Regions from separate parts of the Ruoffia sp. FAM 26254 genome, predicted to be linked through region 2. Evidence: predicted binding sites of a transcription regulator. Region 2 holds the regulator's gene; the other holds the start of a gene.
What was found. Region 2 encodes CtsR, which represses protease genes until heat stress. Its sites were predicted from a motif close to TTGGTCAAAAAAGGTCAAANA; they were not measured.
Positions count from the first base shown of each region.

Region 1: a site for CtsR is predicted at 2,086-2,106, ahead of clpP (ATP-dependent Clp endopeptidase proteolytic subunit ClpP). Genes of this name have one in related genera too.

Region 1 is NZ_JBGQQY010000002.1:75,769-79,201, reverse strand. It holds gene ACEN3Z_RS01155 (metallophosphoesterase) at 77-1,969, shown strand; gene clpP (ATP-dependent Clp endopeptidase proteolytic subunit ClpP) at 2,166-2,765, shown strand; gene ACEN3Z_RS01145 (sugar-binding transcriptional regulator) at 3,084-3,433, shown strand, end outside.
Region 2 is NZ_JBGQQY010000041.1:6,034-9,466, reverse strand. It holds gene ACEN3Z_RS09185 (ATP-dependent Clp protease ATP-binding subunit) at 1-1,617, opposite strand, end outside; gene ACEN3Z_RS09180 (CtsR family transcriptional regulator) at 1,630-2,097, opposite strand; gene ACEN3Z_RS09175 (AI-2E family transporter) at 2,317-3,433, opposite strand, start outside.

The DNA of each region.
Region 1 (3,433 bases), on a different contig from region 2:
TATTTACAATGGCTTGTTAAACTATATTTATAAGCACTGTGGATAGCTTATAAAAATATGAGGAGGATTTCAAAGAATGAAAAATTTAAGTCTTAAGAAATTGATCACTGGATCATTACTTGCTGCTCAATTACTCTCACCAGTAGCGACATTAGCACAAGATATTGAACGAAGTGAAGAAAAGCCAACTGTAGCGGAGGTAGCACCTAATAATACGCCAAACCGTCTTATTACTACGTTTAATGGTGATCCTAGTACGCAAATGGGATTCAACTGGTACACAACTGAATTAGCTGAAGATGCTAAAGTTTGGGTTTCTACTAATGAAGATTTAAGTGACGCCTTAGAATTTGAAGCGACTGCAGAAGAAGTAGTAAACACTTATGGTGAACGTGATGAGAATGGTTACTTTATCTTTGCTGACATCGAATATGATGAAGAAGGCGAAGTAGTCACTGACGATAACGGCGAACCACAAGTTAACGGATACTATACTGACGAGAATGTTTCAGGTCCAGAATGGACTTCAGGTTCAGCTGTTGGATCGATGGATTTAGTAGAAGTGACTGAATATTCATATAAAGCAAATGCAGAAGGCTTAGAGCCAAACACAACTTACTACTATCAAGTAGGTAGTGAAGCAGGAGAAACAAGTGAAGTAGGTACTTTCACAACTGCTGGTGAAGCAGGAGAAGAATTTACATTCGTACAATATACAGATACTCAAAACGCATACTGGAATGAGCATGTATATAACGAAGCAGCATTTGGTGCTGACACTGTTGCTACAGCATTAGAAGAAACTGAAGCAGATTTCGTATTACATACAGGTGACGTGGTTGAAGTTGCTGAAGTTGAAGATGAGTGGGTTGACATCTTAGAGCAATCTAAAGAGTCTATCTTACAAGTACCATTCGCTGTTGCAGCAGGTAACCACGATGAGTATGCCTTATCATATGGAGATCCTCAATTAACAACTAAATTTAATGAGCATATTAACGTTCCAGCTGAAAACGATGCTGTCGATGGTGGATCATACTACTCATTCGATTATAACGGTGTTCACTTTGTTGTAGCAAACACTAACGACAACAAAGAATCTGAAGATAATCCAGAAGGAAAAGCTTTAGGACAAGAACAAATTGATTGGATCAGAAATGACGTTGAAGAAGCACGTGCTAATGGTGCTGAGTGGGTTGTATTATCTTACCACAAACCATTATTCTCTAAATCATATCACTCATTACAAGATACAGATGTTCAATTAGTTCGTGAAGAATTCATGGAATTAATTGACGAGTTAGATGTTGATTTAGCTTTACAAGGTCATGACCACGTAATTTCACGTACTAAACCATTAAACTATGTTCCAACTGATGAGAACTTCTCTAACGGTGTTGTGGATGAAGCTGAAACGACTACAGAAGGTGATGTAGAGTATTACGTAAATCCTCAAGGAACAATCTTCGTATTACCAAACACTGATGGTACTAAAGAGTATGACGATATTTATTCTAAAGGTGTAGAACACGTACACACTGTTCGACCTAACTTAGATTGGATGACTCAAGAAGACGTTGATTACTATAACAACTTATTCGCATTCGGTGGACAACCACAAGAATCAGAAGCATTCGATACAAGTCATTCAAACAACCGTGATTCAGCAGTTCAAAACTTCGCTGCATATACTGTAAGTGGAGATGAATTAAGAGTAGATATCTACCAAATCGAAGGTAACTTACACGAAGGTGAAGAACGTACAGTATCAATCGTTCACTCATTCGGAATTACTAAAGGTGGAGAAACTACAGAAGAAGGTACTGAAGAAGCAGCTTCAGAAGAAACATCTGAAGAGAGCTCAGAAGAAAGTTCAGAAGAGTCATCTGAAGAAAGCTCAGAAGAATCTTCAACTGAAGAAGAAACATCTGAAGAAAGTTCAGAAGAATCTGAAGAGTCTGCAGAATAATCAAGATTGATAAAGAACTAATCAGAAGCTGAGTGTAAAAACTCGGCTTCTTTATTTTTGTATATTAGTACGTCGATATAAGGGGTAAATAATGCAAAAAATCTTACCGAGTAATATTCTTGACCTTTATTGACCTATGAGTTATACTTGGTTAGAAAGTTGTTTAACAGCTTTAAATTCGCGAAGGAGGAATACTATGAATTTAGTACCTACAGTAATAGAACAAACATCACGTGGAGAACGTGCTTATGATATTTATTCACGTTTACTAAAAGACAGAATTATTATGTTAAGTGGTCAAATCGATGATAACGTAGCAAACTCAGTGATTGCTCAACTTTTATTCTTGGACGCACAAGATCCAGAAAAAGATATCTTCCTATATATTAACTCACCAGGTGGGAGTGTAACAGCTGGGATGGCTATGTACGATACAATGAACTTTATTAATGCAGATGTACAAACAATTGTTATCGGTATGGCAGCATCAATGGCTTCAGTTTTATTAGCAGCCGGAGAGAAAGGTAAACGCTGGGCTTTACCAAATGCTGAGGTAATGATTCACCAACCATTAGGTGGCGCACAAGGACAAGCAACAGAGATTGAAATTGCTGCTCGTCATATACTTAAAACTCGTGAGCGTTTAAATAAAATCTTAAGTGACAAAACAGGTCAACCAATTGAAGTCATTGAGCAAGATACTGATCGTGATAATTTCAAAACAGCTGAAGAAGCACTTGAATACGGCTTAATTGATGGAATCATGGAAAGTAGCAAAGCTTTAAATAAAAAATAATATGACATAGATAAATAATCTATAATTTATACGTCCGTTCAATGGATATTACTCGCAATACTTAGGTATTTCGTGCGATAATAGCATTGTACGGGCGTATTTGTTTGGTTTTATTCCTAATAAATTAATAATAACTGACCTCGTTGGACATATTGTGACCCGTTAGGTTGTTTTTTAGCCAGGATAAAGAGCTTTTCAGTTGCAAGGTGACTCAAGTCATGGTATGATAATGACATGGTGTGAGACTCATTTAGATTTTCTGAGTGAGTTGTAGCTCTGTATGTAATGGTCGCCTTTTGACCATCTAGGAGGGAATTAATGGCCGATATATTCACAATTATTCAGTCAATTGTTCCTGAAGTGAGTGATTTGTTAGCTGAGAGGCTCGCAGTATTACGTGTTTTGGATGATGTAAACAAACGAATTGGTCGTAAGTTTATTTCACAACAGACTAATTTCACTGAAAGAACGGTAAGAACGATATTAGAGATGCTGAAAAGTCAATCACTCGTATCCGTAAACCGTAGTGGCGTAAAACTAACACAACAAGGGAGAGACCTTATTGTGATGATTGATGAGCATTTGCTTAATCAACAACAACATAAGTTTTACGAAGTGGAAGAGGCTGTAAAGAGAAAGCTTAATATTGAACATTGTCGGATTGTACC
Region 2 (3,433 bases):
AGATACTGATACAACAGCATCATCTTGACCGATAACACGTTCATGCAACTCTTCTTCTAAGTGAACAAGACGTTTTGATTCGGCAGCATCTAATTGTTTTACTGGGATACCTGTTGAAATAGTAATTACTTCTGCGATATCTTCAGGACTCACTTTAAGAATTGCTTCACCTTCACCCTTATCTTTGCTTTCTGCTTTCGCAGCTGCTTCGATTTGAGTTTCAACTTTTTGTTCTTCTTCACGGATTTTGGCTGCAGTGTCAAAATCACGGGCTAAGATAGCTTTTTCTTTTTTATCGGATAATTCGCCTAATTTTTTCTCAAGGTCGCTTAAGTTTGTACTGTGCGTCGTTGCATCAATACGTACTTTAGCTGAGGCCTCATCAATTAAATCAACGGCTTTATCTGGTAAGCGACGTTCAGTTAAGTAACGTGTACTTAATTTAACCGCTGCTTCGACCGCTTCATCAGTAATTTCTACATTGTGGTGTTTTTCGTAACGTTCTTTAAGTCCATGAATAATTTGAACAGACTCTTGTTGAGTTGGCTCATCGATTTGAACTTTAGAGAAACGACGTTCTAAGGCTGCATCTTTTTCAATGTGTTTTTGATATTCATCTAAAGTAGTTGCACCAATGATTTGAATTTCTCCACGAGCTAATGCTGGTTTCAGGATGTTTGCTGCGTCAACAGCACCTTCGGCTGATCCTGCCCCAATTAATGTATGTAACTCATCAATGAAGAGAATTGTATTACCATCTTCAGTAATTTCTTCAATGATTTTCTTCATACGTTCTTCGAATTCACCACGGTATTTCGTTCCCGCAACAAGTGAACCCATATCTAACATCATTAAACGTTTGTTAGCAATGTTTTCAGCCACTCCACCAGATACAATACGTTCTGCTAGACCTTCGGCGATTGCCGTTTTACCAACACCAGGCTCCCCAACTAATACGGGGTTATTTTTTGAACGGCGACTAACAATTTGTATGATACGACGGATTTCATTCGCACGTCCAACCACTGGATCTAACTTCCCGTCACGCGCTAATTGTGTTAAGTCACGTGCAAGTGAATCTAAAGTTGGTGTTGTCGAACTTGTCGCTCCATTTTGTTGCTGTTGTTGTTTTTGACGTCCACGACGGCTATTTTGAACGCGTCCTGTTGAATCGTTCACACCAACCATTTCGTAGATTGTTTTTCTTAATTCATTTAAGTCGATACCTAAGTTCTTTAATAGAACTGTTGCTAAAATTTCTTCTTTTAACATGCCTAGTAATAAATGCTCTGTTCCAACTTTTGGCACACCTAAACGTTTCGCATCATTCGATGCATTCATAATAATTTTCTTCGCACGTGGTGAGTATGGAATAACAATATCCCCTTGCATACGTGGAGCATTCACTTTACCGTGAATAATTTCTAATTCAGTTAGTAACGTTTGGTAATCTGCACCCATGCCACGTAAAGCTTTTCCGGCAATACCTGACTCTTCACGAGCTAGACCTAATAAGATATGTTCTGTGCCTACAGCCTGATGTCTTAAGTAATACGCTTGCTCAGCAGCAAAAATCATTACTTGGCGAGCACTTTCAGTAAATAATTCTTCAAACATACTTTCACCTCTTTATTTATATGTAATTCGTAATTGTTCTAAAAACTTCGACAGAATCAAAGCTCTTGCTTCTTGTTCATGTAACGAGATTGTTTGTAGTAATGCTTTATCAATCACTGATAGTATTAATGCGCCTTCTCGTTCTGTCATTATACTATGGTTGACTAATGTTTCAATAATATTGATTGCACTGCGGTGATTTATACGCGGTCCTATCATTTGGATCATATCGTCAAGGGCGTCGATTTCATCAACTAACTCAACTTTTAGAATCCGTATATAGCCCCCACCACCTCGTTTACTTTCTACCATATAGCCATGTTCTTGAGTAAAGCGTGTATTAATAACATAGTTAATCTGTGAAGGTACACAATCAAATTGTTCTGCAATATCACTTCGTTTGATTTCAATTCTTTCACTATTTTTCAAAAAGCTTTTTAAATAAGCTTCAATAATATCCGACATATTTCTTTGTGCCACTATGATCCCCCTTCCACTAACATTGACTATCTTTGACTATTATATAATAAAAAGACTTTCTCGACAACTATTCAGTTTAAGGAAAGAGGACTTTAATGAAGTGAGTATGTGTCTTCTGACCTTCTTTGACCATTATAGCATATCTATTAAAAAATCAACATTTTGAATTGAAAAAGAGCCCTAAATCTATCTTAGATAGACATCAGGGCTCCATTTTGTTTAAATATCTTGAATATCTTCTGGTGTCAATATTTTATGACGGAGGGCTTCAAAGGGTTTCAATCTTAAGCCTTCTTCTTCATATTCATTCATTAGAGAACGCTCTTTGGCTTCTTCCCGAATCTGTTTACGGTAGCTTATATCCAAACTAAATAGTTTATAGATTGTTGCAAAGACCGGTACCCCAAGTAAAATCCCTGAAATTCCGAACAAGCCCCCACCGACAGTTACCGCTGCTAAGACCCACATACCTGGAAGGCCGATTGAATCACCGACCACACGCGGATAGATCAAATCTCCTTCGAGTTGTTGAACAACAATAACGAAAATGAGATAGATTAATGCATTAATTGGCGATACGGCAAATTGAATAATCACACCAACAAAGCCGGCTAGAAAGGCACCTACTAAAGGAATAAACGCTAAAGCTCCTTGCAAGGCTCCGAGCATGGCTGCATATGGCATTTGGATGGCCCAAAGTCCAAGCGATACGATGAAGCCTAGAATAAAAGCCTCAATGACCGTTCCTGTAATATAGTTGGAAAAGACATCGTCAGTCACATTCAAGATGTTCTTAACAATTCTTACTTGCTCATCACTCAAATATGAAATCAGGATATCATTGAAATTTTTACCCAGCTTTTCTTTCGACACTAAAATATAAAGGGCAAACATCACTGACAATACAAAGGTTGTCACAGCTGAAGCTGAACTAGATAAAAGTGATACAGAAGACTCCGCTACACCTCGAAGCAGTCGGTTTCCAATCTCAGCAAAACTAGACATCACACTACTCCAATTAAAGTCCACTTGTTCTATTAAATCATTAAACATCGGAATAAGATGCTGTTGCTCTTCAACCCAAGTTTGTAAGGAATCTGTCACTGTTGGTACAGCCTCAACTAAAGTAATAACAGCCGTTACAAGTTGCGGAACAACTAAACCAATGATTCCCGCAACGACTAAAGTAATGACTAAAATTGAAAGTACAATCGCCAGCGGACGGCGAGTGTGTTGCAACCATTTTTTATCCGTATTGGGATACAATCTTTTCTCAAACTGGTTCATGAGTAAGTTCAAAACGTAAGCCATCATTCCCCCTAAGACAACTGGGAAA